One region of the Variovorax sp. PAMC26660 genome, then DNA from elsewhere that is predicted to be linked to it. Evidence: riboswitches for the same ligand, from Rfam matches in the RefSeq annotation. Region 1 holds a riboswitch; the other holds the start of a gene.
What was found. Region 1 has a riboswitch for manganese ahead of mntP (manganese efflux pump MntP). Riboswitches for the same ligand answer to the same signal wherever they lie in the genome.
Positions count from the first base shown of each region.

Region 2: another riboswitch for manganese. It lies ahead of H7F35_RS11725 (TMEM165/GDT1 family protein); the one in region 1 lies ahead of mntP (manganese efflux pump MntP).

Region 1 is NZ_CP060295.1:6,432,306-6,439,556, forward strand. It holds gene H7F35_RS30205 (diguanylate cyclase domain-containing protein) at 1-2,403, opposite strand, end outside; gene H7F35_RS30210 (GNAT family N-acetyltransferase) at 2,562-3,035, opposite strand; gene H7F35_RS30215 (FMN-dependent NADH-azoreductase) at 3,048-3,782, opposite strand; gene H7F35_RS30220 (LysR substrate-binding domain-containing protein) at 3,892-4,833, shown strand; gene H7F35_RS30225 (hypothetical protein) at 4,838-5,041, opposite strand; gene mntP (manganese efflux pump MntP) at 5,126-5,695, opposite strand; yybP-ykoY riboswitch at 5,708-5,877, opposite strand; gene H7F35_RS30235 (agmatine/peptidylarginine deiminase) at 6,014-7,099, shown strand; gene H7F35_RS30240 (Mur ligase family protein) at 7,235-7,251, shown strand, end outside.
Region 2 is NZ_CP060295.1:2,419,763-2,427,013, reverse strand. It holds gene H7F35_RS11745 (KdsC family phosphatase) at 1-275, shown strand, start outside; gene lptC (LPS export ABC transporter periplasmic protein LptC) at 272-931, shown strand; gene H7F35_RS11735 (SDR family oxidoreductase) at 966-1,748, shown strand; gene H7F35_RS11730 (RNA recognition motif domain-containing protein) at 1,836-2,399, opposite strand; yybP-ykoY riboswitch at 2,660-2,802, shown strand; gene H7F35_RS11725 (TMEM165/GDT1 family protein) at 2,856-3,419, shown strand; gene H7F35_RS11720 (homoserine O-acetyltransferase) at 3,638-4,792, shown strand; gene metW (methionine biosynthesis protein MetW) at 4,789-5,376, shown strand; gene H7F35_RS11710 (IMPACT family protein) at 5,396-5,983, shown strand; gene H7F35_RS11705 (ion transporter) at 5,928-6,842, opposite strand; gene H7F35_RS11700 (polymer-forming cytoskeletal protein) at 6,955-7,251, shown strand, end outside.

The DNA.
Region 1 (7,251 bases):
GCTGCCCAGCAGCCGCCGCGCATATTCGACCAGCACGGCATCGCCCACCGCGTGGCCCAGCGTGTCGTTGATGCCCTTGAAGTGATCGATGTCCAGGAACATCAGCGCCAGCGAGTTGCCCGTGAGCCGCCCGCGCAGCACCGCATCGGGCAGGTACTCGTTGAAGGCCAGCCGGTTCGGCAGGCCGGTGAGCGTGTCAAGGCGCGCCAGTTCGATGAGCTTGTGCTCCACCACCTTCAGCGCGGTGATGTCCAGCGCGAGCGAGAAGATGCCGTGCGTCGATCCGTCTTCGCGCGTGTCGGGCACGTAGATCACCTGCGTGACGCGCTCGAACCCCGTGCGCTGGGTGCGCGCTTCGAACTCCACCTTTTCACCCGCCAGCGCCCGCGCGATCATGGCCTTGCGCGAGAGGTACACGTCGAGGCCGGCCACGTCCTGCACATGACGACCCAGCACTTCCGACGGATCGAGCCCGAGCCATTCGCGGCTGGTGGCGTTGGCGAAGGTGATCTTCTCTTCGCGGTCGATGTAGGTGATGAGCGCCGGCATGCTGTTGGTGATGGTGCGCAGTCGCAGTTCGCTCTCGGCCTGGCGCAGCTCGGCCTCCTTCAACGCGGTGATGTTGAAGGTCATGAGATAGAAACCCAGAACCTCGCCCTGCAGGTTCTTGTCGGGAATCAGGTTGACCTGGAAGTAGCCCTCCCTGTCATGCATCGGCGCATGCACGGGAAAGCGCACCTTCTGGCCGGTGAACACCATGGGAAGGTAGGGCTCGTGCTGCCGGAACATCGCGTCGCCCAGGGCGGATCGCAATGTCAGGCCCTGCAGCGAGCCGTTGCCCACGCCCGCCATCTGCCGCGCCCGGCTGTTGCCGTACAGGCAGTTCTGGTTGCGATCGAAGTAACCGACCAGCGCGGGGATGCTGTCGGTCACGTCGCGCACCCGCTTCTCCTGCTCGGTCAACGCCTTGCGGATGTTCACGTCTTCCGTGATGTCGAAGGTCATCGAGAACACACCCTGTACGACGCCATCCGCATCATGGTCGGGGATGTAGTGGGCCTTGAAGGTGCGGTCGCCGATGCCGAGCGCCGGGTCGCCGGTCTTCTCGATGATGACGGTCTCGCCAGCCAGCGCACGCCGGAAATGCGGCTCGACGACAGCGAAGTCCTTCTCGCCGCGAACCTCGGGCATCAACCGGCCGACCAGCGGCGCGTTCTTGTGCAGCGCCCGGATGTGCGCGTTGACGAACGTGTAGCGCAGCGACGCGTCGACGTGCGAAACCATCGCCGGGATGTTGTCCGCGATGGTGCGGACCTGCGCCGCGCTGTGCGCCAGGCTGACCTCGCTGGCGCGCCGTTGCGCCATCAGTTCATCGAAGGTTCGCGAGAGATCGCCGATCTCGTCCTGCGCGTAGCTGCGCGGCGCCGCGACTTCCGTGGGCGCGTCCTGCGCAAACTGCATGTGCCGGTGCAGGTCGGCCAATGGCCTCAATTGCCGCCGCACCACACCCAGTGCCAGCGTGCCCGCCGACAGCGCGAGCAAAAACGCACCGAGCCAGGCGCCGCGTTCGATGGCATCGAGGCGGGCGAAAGCCTCGGCGCGCGGGTACATGGCCCCGACGATCCAGTTGGTCTGCTCGGTGCGGTCGAAGGCATAGAGGCCGGGCACACCGCTCTCGTCGACGCCTTCGCTCGCCCCCTCGAAACCGGCCATGGCGCGGATGATTTCAGGCGCTCCTGCGCCGTCTGCCTGAATGTGATTGAGGATGCGCGACGTGCGTGGATGGTCGACCACAATGCCGTCCGTGGTCGTGATGAACAGGTAGCCGGTCTTGCCGAACCGGACATCGGCCAGCCTGCCCAGGACGTTGCGGTCTTTCAGGTTGATGGCGCCGGAAATCACGAACTTCACCTGCCCGGCGCTGTCGAGCACCGGCTCCGTGATGGCCACCTGCGCCAGGCCGTTCAGGCGGTTGCGGTAAGGCTGCGAGATGACGCCGGCCTTGGAGCTCACCGTCTCCTGAAAGTAGGCGCGGTCCTTGAGGTTGACGCTGCCGATCTGCTGCGCGCCGTTCTGGTTGGCCACGAGGTTGCCGTCGATGTCGATGAAGGCCACGTTGTCGAAGGCCTGCTTGAGCGCCGGGTGCTTTTCCAGAAAGGCCTGCAGCGGAACGGCGTTTTCGAAGCCCTGGGTTTCCACGCTGTCGCCGAAGGTCTGCAGCAGGGTACGGCGGCTGCTGAACTTCTGGTCGATGGCGTCGGCAATGGCGGACACGCGCGCGACCTGCTCGTCCGCGATCGATGCGCGCATGCGACTCTTGACCAGGTGCAGCGCCACGGTGGCGATGGCGAAAGTTGCGGTCAGAACGACCGCAGCAACACCAAGGCTCAGGCGTGTGTTCAACCCAATGCGGAATTTAGAGAGACCCGGTAAATTCATCGATGTTTTTCAGGCGACCAGTGCTTCATCTTCTCCGATTTCGGTGTACGCGGATGTAATGGTCATCCCAAAGGGCAAGGTGTCTATCGCGCCCCTGCCCTGTGATCGATAGGCCCGCTCGATCAAACGAACTTGAAGTACACAAGCTCGGGGTCATGCGCATCGAGGTTCTCGATCAGGCCGCTGCGCAAGAAGCCTGCCTTCGAGATGAGCCTCTGGGACGCCAGGTTGGAGCTGTTTGTCGAGGTGAAGAGCTTGGGCGTCCGGCATGCGGCCTCGGCCGCCGCAAGCAGTCGAAGTGCCACGCCCTTGCGCTGGTGCGCAGGCGAAACGACGACAAGAGAAACAAAGCCGTTCCCGAAGAAGTCGTGTGTGAGCACCACGTAGCCGACGACACGGCCGTCCTCCACAGCCACCGTGCATTGACGCTGCCCGACTGCGGCGGCGACAAGACTTGCCCGACCGGTGTTCGACCGGGCATACGCGTCGCACGCGAGCATGGCTTGCACATCGGTAGTCACTGCCTCGCGAACGCGCAGAGGTTTCGCTGCGGCTGTCCCGTCAGTCGGGTTTTTGTCTGCCTCGGGCTTGGTCAATCTCGCTCCAGTTCATCGGGGGTCGTCCGAGCATACGAGCTGGCCATCGGCGTTCGCATTGGCCTTGCCTGCTGTCGCACCGCCGAGTTCGTCGACGAGGCGATCGACTCCGGCCTCCGCCTTCAACAGCGACTGCGCAAGCTGTTCGCCGCCGAATTCGTCCGACTCCACCGCAGCCTCGAACACCTCGGTGATGCCGATGTAACCCAAGGCCGAGCGCACGCTGTTCTCGGTGTGATTCAGGTGCGCGATGCGCCCGCCCGCGTCGTAGCCGTGGTCGCCGCGCGCCCCAAGCAGCACCACGCGCTTGCCCGCGTCCGCCAGCAGCGGCCAGTAAGGCACGGCGCCGCGCGAACGATCGAAACCGAAGGTGCGGCCCACGCGCACGATGTTGTCGATCCATGCCTTGAACTGCGCCGGCGCGCCGAAGTTGTACATCGGCAGGCCGACCACGACGACATCGGCGGCGATGAGCTGGTCGACCAGACGGTCGCTCTCGGCGAGCACGTCGGCCATCCACGGTTCGCGCTCGGCCGGCGGCGTGAAGGCCGCATGGATCCAGCGGCCGGTGACGTGCGCGGGCGGCTGCTGGCCGACATCGAGGTAGTCGATGCGGTCGTCCGGCCGCGCCTTGCGCCAGTGCTCGACAAAGCGCGCGGAAAGGCGACGCGTGTGCGAGCCGTGGAGGTCGATGTCGGAACGGCCCGCACGGGCGCTGGCGTCGATGTGGAGAAGGTTCAGTGTCATGGTCTTGATGGATGAGTCGGTTTGTTCTGTCCTGTGCAGTCAGAATGGCTGCACAGGTCCTGAATCTAGGCATGATCAAGGCCATCCACAAACGATCATTTTTCCTCTCATGAACGAGATTGGCTCATCTGTCCGGCCGCCCCGGCGCCTGCCTCCGCTGCTGTCGCTGCGCGCCTTCGAGGCTGCAGCCGCGCACCGGAGCTTTCAGCGCGCGGCGCTCGAACTCTCGGTCACGCCCTCTGCCATCAGCCACCAGGTGCGCGCGCTCGAAGACACGCTGGGGCAGCCGCTGTTTCGGCGCCTGACGCGGCAACTGGCGCTCACGCCTGCGGGCCAGCGGCTGTTCGACGACCTGCGCATGGGCTTCGACGTGCTCGAAGCCGGTGTCGACAAGCTGCGGCGCCCTGCCGCATCGCAGGCCGTCACGCTCACCACGAACACGGCGTTTGCCGCGCGGTGGGTGTTGCCGCGCATGGTGGCTTTCCGCGAGGCCTGCCCTGGCGTCGAGCTGCGGCTGCATGCGAGCGACACGCTGGTCGACCTTGCAAGGGGCGACGCCGACATCGCGGTGCGCTCGGGCAGCGGCAACTGGCCCGGCCTTGCGTCGCGCGAGCTGATGCCCGAGCGCTACGCGCCGCTGTGCAGTCCGATGCTGGGCCTCACGCGCGTGGGCGATCTGCCGAAGCACCAGTTGATCCACTGCGACTGGCAGCCGCAGGCACTGGCGCCTGCGGTGTGGCCGCGCTGGTTTCGCGAGGCCGGCATCACGCCGCCGAGGGGCCGGGCGCTGAAGGCTTCGGGCCTTTCGTTTTCAGACGAGACGCACGCGATGCTCGCCGCGCTCGGCGGGCATGGCGTGGCGCTGTTGAGCCTCACGCTGGCGGCGGAAGAAGTGCGCAGCGGTGCGCTGGTGCAGCCGTTCGGGCCTGCGCTCGACACGGGCAGCTACTTTCTGGCCACCGCGAGCGGACGCGAGAAAGAGCCGGCGATTCGTGCGGTATGGGAGTGGATCGCGATGCAGGCCGCGGGGGACGCGCCCCACGGCCGCTGACGCGTCAGCGTGTCGTCTTGCTCAGGAGCGTCGGCACAACGTACCCGTCGCGGTACACGCTTTCGATGGTGCCATCGACACGGTCGGCGGAATGCGCCGCCACGAACCTTTCATCTCCCTGGCGATAGACCACGATGGTGCAAGACGAGCGCTTGCTGAGAATGCGGGCAACGCCTGTGGCCTGGCGAAGGGTCGGGTACGTCTCCATGGGGGGTCCTTGTCTGTCTTATGCCCCGGATGCTAGTGCTTAGGTGTTCAAAATGGGCGCCGGGCGCCCATTTTTTTCAGCGCCTCAGGCCAGGCCGTTCAGGTGCTCGTACAGGATCAGGAAGCCGATGCCGATCAGTACCAGGCCGCCCAGGATTTCCGCGCGCTTGCCGATCACCGCACCCAGCACGCGCCCGACCATCACACCGATGGTCACCATCGTCATGGTGGCAAGGCCGATGGCCAGCGCAGTCCAGGCGATGTTGACGTTGATGAAGGCCAGCCCGACGCCCACGGCCATCGCGTCGATGCTGGTGGCGAAGCCGGTCACCGCGAGTGTCCAGAAGGAGTTGCGTTCGGGCTTGTCTTCCACCGCATCGGGTGCGCCGAAGCCCGCCCAGATCATCCGCAGCCCCAGCACGCTGAGCAGCGTGACCGCGATCCAGTGGTCCCACCGGGCGACATAGCTGGCGGCGGCCAGGCCGGCAGCCCAGCCGATGACGGGTGTCAACGCCTCGATGACGCCGAAGATGAGGCCGGTGCGCAAGGCCTCGCGCCAGGAGGGTTTGCGAAGTGCTGCGCCTTTGCCGACAGCAGCGGCGAAAGCATCCGTCGACATGGCGAATGCAAGAAGGATCGTGGAGGCAATGTTCATGGTGGGTAGTAGCAAAGGCCGGTTCAAGACGCCGCAGCGCACGAACCCGCCGGCCAATGCCGTGTTCATGCGCCGCTGGTCTCGCCAACCTGTCGGTTGCTCACGCCACGGCTCGCATGGTGCGAACCGAGTATGTTGACGTGAGCGCTTCCGAAGTCCGGAAGCCGGCTACTCCCCAAGGGAGTGGCGATTCTAGTCAGAATCCGCAAACGGCCAAGCGGCTCCCCGCATCGGCGCCCCCATCCATTGAACTCATATGTCCAACGCCAGGCTGCCCTCTTTCCAAGTTCTGATCGGCTTCGAGAGATGCACTTTTCAATGACCCGCCGCCGCCTGCTGAACGGACTGAGCCTTGCGCCGCTGGGTTGGGCCGCTGCGCCGTCTTCGGTTGCCGCCGCCCCCGAGACCTGGCGCATGCCGGACGAAGGCGATGCGCACCGCGCCACCTGGATGTCTTTCGGCCCCAGCGAAAAAGTCTGGGGACGGCGCTTGCTGAAGCCGGCGCGCGAGCACCTGGCCACCATCGCCCGCACCATCGCCGACTTCGAGCCCGTGCACATGCTCGTGCGCGAGCAGGAGCATGACCTGGCAGCCAGGCTGTGCGGCAACCGCGTGCAACTCGAAGTGCAGCCGGTGGACGATCTCTGGATGCGCGACACCGGGCCGGTGTTCGTGCGCAATGCCGCCGGCGAATGGGCCGGTATCGACTTCAACTTCAATGGCTGGGGCGGCAAGCAGGCCCATGCACGCGACGCCGAGGTGGCCGAGTACGTGACCGACACCGCTAAAGGGCAACGCCTGAGCACGCGGCTCGTGCTCGAAGGCGGCGGCATCGAGGTCGACGGCGCGGGCACGGCCATCATCACCGAGAGCTGCGTGCTCAATGCCAACCGCAACCCCGGCTTGCGCAAGGAGGCCTGCGAAGCAGAACTCAAGCGCCTGCTGGGCCTGCGCAAGATCATCTGGCTGCCCGGCATCGCGGGCCGCGACATCACCGACGGGCACACCGACTTCTATGCGCGCTTTGCCGCGCCGGGGGTGGTGGTTGCAGGCGTCGACGACGACCCGGACTCCTACGACCACGCCGTGACCCGGCGCCACCTGGAAATCTTGCAGCAGGCCACCGACGCACGCGGCCAGCGCTTGCGCGTGGAAGTGCTCAAGGGTCCCGAGACAGTGCGCAGCACGTTCGAGACGGACGAGTTCGCGGCGGGCTACATCAACTTCTACGTGTGCAACGGCGCCGTCATCGGCCCGCAGTTCGGCGATGCGCGCGCCGATGCCAACGCGCGCGCACTGCTGCGGGACCTGTTTCCGAAGCGCGAGGTGGTGCAGCTCGACATCGATGCCATCGCCGCAGGCGGCGGCGGCATTCACTGCACCACGCAACAGCAGCCGCGCTGATCGGCTGCGCTGGGGCGGCACCAGAGACACCAAGGCATCTAGGGGTTCATGCTTTGGTTTGCAGCCAAACGATAGACTGCCGCCACCTAAAAGAACAACGCCCATGGCAGCCGGGCGGAGACCGGGATCAACGCAGTGAATCTCAGCGATCT
Region 2 (7,251 bases), 3.4 Mb from region 1:
AGCTGCCTGCCGCCCAAGCCATGCTCGAACAGCTTGGCTTCAACTGGGCGCAGGCCGCTGCCATCGGCGACGACTGGCCCGACCTGCCGGTGTTGACCCGCGTCGGCTTTGCCGCAGCGCCGGCCAACGCGCACGCCGAGGTGCGCGGCATTGCGCGCTACGTCACCAAGGCGCGCGGCGGCGAAGGTGCGGCGCGCGAATTCTGCGATCTGCTTCTGACAGCCTGCGGCCAGTACCGGCCGCTGCTCGAGGCTGCCATGGGCCCGAACCGATGAACGACATCCAACGCGTGTGGAGCCAGGTGCGCAATGTGCTCGACCGCGCGACGATCTATCTGCCGATCATCCTGACGGCGGCCGTGGCGCTGGGCACCTACTGGCTGGTGCGCAATGCGCCCAAGCTGCTGGAGCCTTCCGCCAAGACCGCGCCCACGCATGAGCCCGATTACTTCATGCGCGACTTCGTGATCAAGAATTTCCTGCCCAGCGGCGAGCTGCGCAGCGAGCTTCATGGCACTGAAGGGCGGCACTATCCGGACACAGACACCATCGAGGTGGACAAGGTGCGCATGCGCTCCGTGTCCCCCGAAGGACTGGTCACGCGCTCGACGGCCAACCGCGGTCTGTCGAACTCCGATGGCAGCGAAATCCAACTGTTCGGCAATGCCATCGTCATTCGCGACCCGTCGGTGGGCGCCAACGGCAAGCCGATGCCGCGCCTCGAATTCCGCGGCGAGTTCCTGCACACCTTTCTCGACACCGAGCGCGTCACGTCGAACCAGCCGGTCACGCTCCTTCGCGGCACCGACCAGTTCACGGGCGACACGCTCGACTATGACAACCTGAGCGGCGTAGCCAACCTGAACGGCCGGGTGCGCGGCATGCTGATGCCGTCGCCGGCGATGGCTGCGGCTCCGGCCAAGAAGCGCTGAAGAAAAAAAGAAAACACCCGGAAGCCACTCACGCATGACCACGTCCCCGCTTGTCTTCATCACCGGCGCATCGAGCGGCATCGGCCAGGCCCTGGCCGCGAGCTTCAGCGACGCGGGCTATCGCCTGGCGCTGGTCGCACGGCGCACGGCGGAGATCGAATCATGGGCGAACGCCCGTCAGCTAAGCGCAGACCGCTACCAAATCTACAGCGCCGACGTGGCGCAAACGGACAGCATCGTGGCTGCCGGCGTCGCCTGCATCGCGCAGCAGGGGCTGCCCGACGTGGTGATCGCCAATGCAGGCATCAGCGTTGGCATCGACACGGCGCAGCGCGCGGACCTCGACGTGCTGGCGCAGACCTTCGCCACCAACAACGTCGGACTGGCCGCTACTTTCCATCCGTTCGTGAAAGCGATGGAAAAGCGCGGCAGCGGCCGGCTGGTCGGCATCGCCAGCGTCGCTGCCATTCGCGGGCTGCCGGGGCATGGCGCGTATTGCGCCAGCAAGGCTGGCGTGGTCGCGTACTGCGAGAGCCTGCGCGGCGAGCTGCACAACAGCGGCGTCAAGGTCGTCACGCTCTGCCCGGGCTATATCGACACGCCGCTCACGCAAGGCAACCGCTACGGCATGCCCTTCCTGATGAAGGCCGAGGACTTCGCCGCGCAGGCGCTGCGCGCCATCGAGTCCGGCACGAGCTACCGCGTGATTCCCTGGCAGATGGGCGTGGTCGCCAAGATCATGCGCATGCTGCCCAATGCCGTGCTTGACCGGGCGGTGCAGGGCCGCGAGCGCAAGAAGCGCAGCGGCGAAGCCTGAAGAAGAAAAAGCGCCAGGCACAGATCCATTGCCATTGAAAAAGGCTCCCGAGGGAGCCTTTTGTCTGTGTGCGTTGAAGCGCGGGAATCAGTAGCCGCTGTTGCCGCCACCACCGTAGCCGCCGCCACCACCGCTGCGACCACCACCGCCGCCGCCACGGGGGCCAGCGCCGTAGGGGCTGCGGAAACCGCCATCGCCACCACCGCCGCCGCCGCCACTGCGGCCACCACCGCCGCCGCCGTAGCCGCCGCCACCCGAGCGACCACCGCCGCCGCCGCTGCGATCGCCGCCACCACCACCGTAGCCACCACCGCCGCCGCCGTAGCCTCCGCCACCACCGCCGCCATAACCACCGCCGCCACCACCGTAGCCGCCGCCACCACCGCTGCGCGGGGGACGTGCTTCCATGGGACGTGCTTCATTGACGACGACGCTGCGGCCGCCCAGGGGCTGGCCGTTCATGCCGGTGATGGCTGCCTGTGCTTCCGCGTCACTGCCCATTTCGACAAAGCCGAAGCCCTTCGAGCGGCCCGTGTCGCGTTCCATCATGACCTTGGCGCTGGTCACTGCGCCGAACTGGCCGAAGGCCTGTTCGAGATCACCGTCGCGCACCGAGTAAGGCAGGTTGCCGACGTACAGTTTGTTGCCCATCAAGGGACTCCTATAAACACATCAAGAAAAGCGATGGAGTCCCGAAAGCATCACTCAAACGAGAGCCGTCGAGTCGCGCGAAACTGACCGATCACCGAACTGCCTCCCCACCAAAATTAAGAGGGAGGCTCTTGCATTATGGGTGAAATATGCGAAATGCAAGCAGAAAATTGATTCTTGAGGTAGCACTTGTCAAAACTAAAAAAGCGAGCGCACGCTTACCGAATTCAGCCGAGGTCTTGAGGGCTGCAGGTAGAATCCGCCCCGTCATTGGGGAGTAGCCGCCTTCCGACTTCGAGAAGGGCCCGCGTCAACAGACTTGTCCTGCCCCACACAGGACATGGCGCGTGCAGTGAAAACACCTGGCGAGACCTTTGACCGTGCAACTTCGGGAAATATGGCCGAAGGTGTTGCACGGTCAATTGCGTCCTTCGGCCCAAGGAACCCACGTTCATCATGGAAGCTTTTCTCGTTGCAACCGGCGTAGTTGCGCTCGCCGAAATGGGCGACAAGACCCAACTTCTGGCCCTCTTGCTCGCTGCCCGTTTCAGGAAACCCTGGCCGATCGTGCTGGGCATCTTCGTCGCCACCATCGTCAACCATGCCCTTGCGGGTGCCGTCGGCAACTACATCACGCACTGGCTGGGGCCCGAGGTCCTTCGCTGGATCCTGGGCGGCTCGTTCATCGCGATGGCCGCCTGGATGCTGATTCCCGACAAGCTCGACGATGACGACGCCCCCGGTGCCTCGCACTTCGGCGTCTTCGGCACCACGGTCATCGCGTTCTTCCTGGCCGAGATGGGCGACAAGACGCAGATCGCCACCGTCATGCTCGCAGCCCGCTTCACCCAGGACTATTTCTGGGTCGTTGCCGGCACCACGCTGGGCATGATGCTGGCCAATGCGCCTGTGGTGTGGCTTGGCGACAAGATCGTCAAGCGCGTTCCCATCAAGCTCGTGCATGGCATCTCCGCCGCGATCTTCCTGGTGCTGGGCGTCGTCATGATCGTGGGCTGGTAGAGGGGCGGGCTCCTTCCAGGAACACCGCGGAACCGGCTTTGCCGGGCCGCTGGTGTTGCCCCCGGAAAGGGGGTTGGAGAAGCGACACGAAGTGCGCGAAGCCTGGGGGATATACTTGCTCTGCGCCGATTTGCTACAGCTTGCGGGCGCTTTATAAATTCTGCTAAAGACGGCTGCCGGACCCGGCTCGTTTTTGGCGAGGCCGGGTTTTTTCATTCATGCCGTCACCTTTGGTCGTCACTTCGCAGTCGATGCAGTTCGCAGGCCCGCTGGCCTTGCGCAGCGGCACGTCGATCAGCGACTACACACTCGCCTACGAGACCTATGGCACGCTGAACGCCGACCGCAGCAATGCGGTGCTGGTGTGCCATGCGCTCAATGCCTCGCACCACGTCGCGGGGGTCTACGAAGGCCAGGCCCGCTCCGAGGGCTGGTGGGACAACATGGTCGGGCCGGGCAAGCCGGTCGACACCGACCGCTTCTTCGTGATCGGCGTCAACAACCTCGGCTCCTGCTTCGGCTCGACCGGCCCGATGCACGTCAACCCGGCCACCGGTCAGGTCTACGGCGCCGACTTCCCGGTGGTGACGGTCGAAGACTGGGTCGACGCCCAGGCCGCATTGCTGGACGAACTGGGCATCCGCACGCTTGCAGCCGTCATGGGCGGCAGCCTCGGCGGCATGCAGGCGCTGTCGTGGACGCTGCAGTACCCCGACCGCGTGCGCCACGCCGTGGTGGTGGCCAGCGCACCCAACCTCACGGCCGAGAACATCGCCTTCAACGAAGTCGCGCGCCGCGCCATCGTGACCGACCCCGACTTCCACGGCGGCCACTTCTATCAGCACGGCGTGATCCCCAAGCGCGGCCTGCGCATCGCCCGCATGATCGGCCACATCACGTACCTCAGCGACGACGTGATGAACGAGAAGTTCGGCCGCATCCTGCGCAGCGCTGTCGAGGGCGAGACGGTCGGCCTTAACTACCGCTACTCCACGCAGGACGTCGAGTTCCAGATCGAGAGCTACCTGCGCTACCAGGGCGACAAGTTCAGCGAGTACTTCGACGCCAACACCTACCTGCTGATCACCCGCGCGCTCGACTACTTCGACCCCGCCCGCAACCACGGCGGCAATCTCAGCACCGCGCTGGCGCAGGCCACGGCCAAGTTCCTGCTCGTGAGCTTCAAGACCGACTGGCGCTTTTCGCCCGCGCGCAGCCGCGAACTGGTGAAGGCGCTGCTCGACAACCGCCGCAACGTGAGCTACGCCGAGATCGATGCGCCGCACGGGCACGACGCCTTCCTGCTGGACGACGTGCGCTACATGGGCGTGGTGCGCTCCTACTTCGAACGCGTGGCGCAGGAATTCCAATGAGCGACCTCGACAATCAACGACTCATCGCTGCACTCGTGCCCGAAGGCTCGCGCGTGCTCGACCTCGGCTGTGGCGACGGCGCCCTGCTCGACCTGCTGCAGCGCGAACGCGGCTGCAGCGGCTATGGCGTGGAGATTGCCGACGGCAACGTGCTGCAGTGCATCCGCCGCGGCGTCGACGTGATCCAGCTCAACCTCGACGAAGGCCTCGCGATGTTCGATGACGCCTCGTTCGACGTGGTGCTGCAGATCGACACGCTGCAGCATCTGCGCAATGCCGAGGTCATGCTGCGCGAGACCGCGCGCGTGGGCCGCATCGGCGTCGTCGCCTTCCCCAACTTCGCGCACTGGCCCAACCGCCTGAGCGTGGCGCGCGGCCGCATGCCGGTGACGCGCCGCCTGCCCTACCAGTGGTACGACACGCCCAACATCCGCGTGGGCACCTTCAAGGACTTCGAAGTGCTGGCCGGCAAGAACAAGCTGCGCGTGCTCGATTCGTTCGGCCTGCAGAACGGGCGTGACGTGCGCTGGCTGCCGAATGCGCGCGCCAGCACGGCGGTCTTCAAGTTCGAGCGGGGCGGCTGAGCCGCAAGCGCCGCACCGGATGAGCTTCACGCTGGCGCAACCGGTTCACAGCGAGCTGGTCATCAAGAAGAGCCGCTTCATCGGTTGCGTGCAGCCGGTGCCCGACCGGGCCGCTGCGCTGGCCGTCGTCGCCTCGCTGCGGGCCGAGCACCCCGCGGCTGCGCATGTGTGCTGGGCCTTGATGGCCGGTGGCCAATCAGCGGCCAACGACGACGGCGAGCCCGGCGGCACGGCCGGCCGGCCGATGCTGGAAGTGCTGCGTCATCAAGAGATCGAGGGCGCGCTCGCGACCGTGGTGCGCTACTTCGGCGGCGTGAAACTCGGCGCGGGCGGCCTCGTGCGGACCTACACCGACGCCATCGCGCAGGCCCTGCTGGGCGCCACGCTCGTGCCGCTGGTGCGGCAGCGCAGCCTGCGGTGCGCAGTGCCCTATGCGCTCGAGGGGCTGTTGCGGCGCGAGCTTGCCGCAGCAGGCGCGGTGCTCGATGAGGTGCAGCACGGCGACGATGTGCACTTTGCCTTCACGCTCCCCGCACCCGACGCCGATGCCTTCATCGCCCGCCTCGACGATGCTGCGCAAGGGCGCGTCGTCTGGCCGCAGGCGTAATCCGTCGCGCAGGTGCGGCGGTGGGCGGCGGCGTCATCGCCAGCACGCCGCGCGACGCCACAGCCACCGGAGCCGCATCGTCGTCGGACCCGCGCCGTGCCATCTCTGCCGTCACGATGCCGGTGGGCACGGCCAGCACGCCCCAGCCCAGCAACATCATCACCGAGGCGATCGCGCGGCCCAGGTCGGTCTTGGGCACGAGGTCGCCGAAGCCCACCGTGGCCATGGTCGAGATGGCCCAGTAGATCGCCACCGGAATGCTGGTGAAGCCGTGCGTCGGCCCTTCGACCACATACATCAGCGTGCCCATCACCAGCACCACCAGCATCACGAAGCCGACGAACACGGTGATCTTCCGGCGGCTCGACGCCACGGCCAGCACCAGCGCGCGGTATTCCACCGAGTAGCGCGAGAGCTTGAAGATGCGGAACACGCGCAACAGCCGCAGGATGCGCACGTCGATCAGGTAGGCCAGCTCGGGCGCCAGCGCCACCAGAAAAGTGGGCAGCAGCGCGAGCAGATCGATCACGCCATAGAAACTCAGTGCATAGCGCAGGGGCTTGTTCACGCACGACAGCCGCGCGATGTATTCCAGCGTGAAGAGAATGGTGAACACCCATTCGAGCGCGTTGAACACCGGGCGCCATTGCTCGCGGATCGACTGCACGCTGTCCAGGATCACCACCAGCACGCTGGTCACGATCACCGCGATCAGCGCCAGGTCGAACCACAGGCCGGCAGGCGTGTCGGCCTCGAAGATCACGGTGAACAGCTTGCGTCGCCAGCCGCGCGCGGGCTTGTCGAAGCGCGAGTCGGTGGCGGCGGGGGTGGAAAGGGCTTCGATGTTCGGGCGGCTCATGCGGAGCATTGTCATGTCGAGGGCGATTTATTCAGTTACGCTTATTGCGCAATGAAGTGCCGCATGCCATGAGTGCGTTCTTACGATAGTCCCTTTCTTGAGGAGCTCCCCTTTGGCTACACAGTCCCCCTTTTTCGGCAAGCGTGATCGTGACACCGACTCGTTGACATCCCGCCCCGCCCCGCTGGTTGGTTCGGGCACCAATCTCTCCGGTACCCCCGTCAATCCTTCATCGCTGACCGCACAACAAGGCGGACTCGGTGCTGCTGCTGCAGCAGCACCCGCCGTCAAGGAAGGCGGCAGCAAGCTCACCGTCGGCCCGAACATCAAGCTCAAGGGCGTCGAGATCACCGATTGCGACACGCTCGTGGTCGAAGGCCTGGTCGAAGCGACCATGGACTCGCGCCTG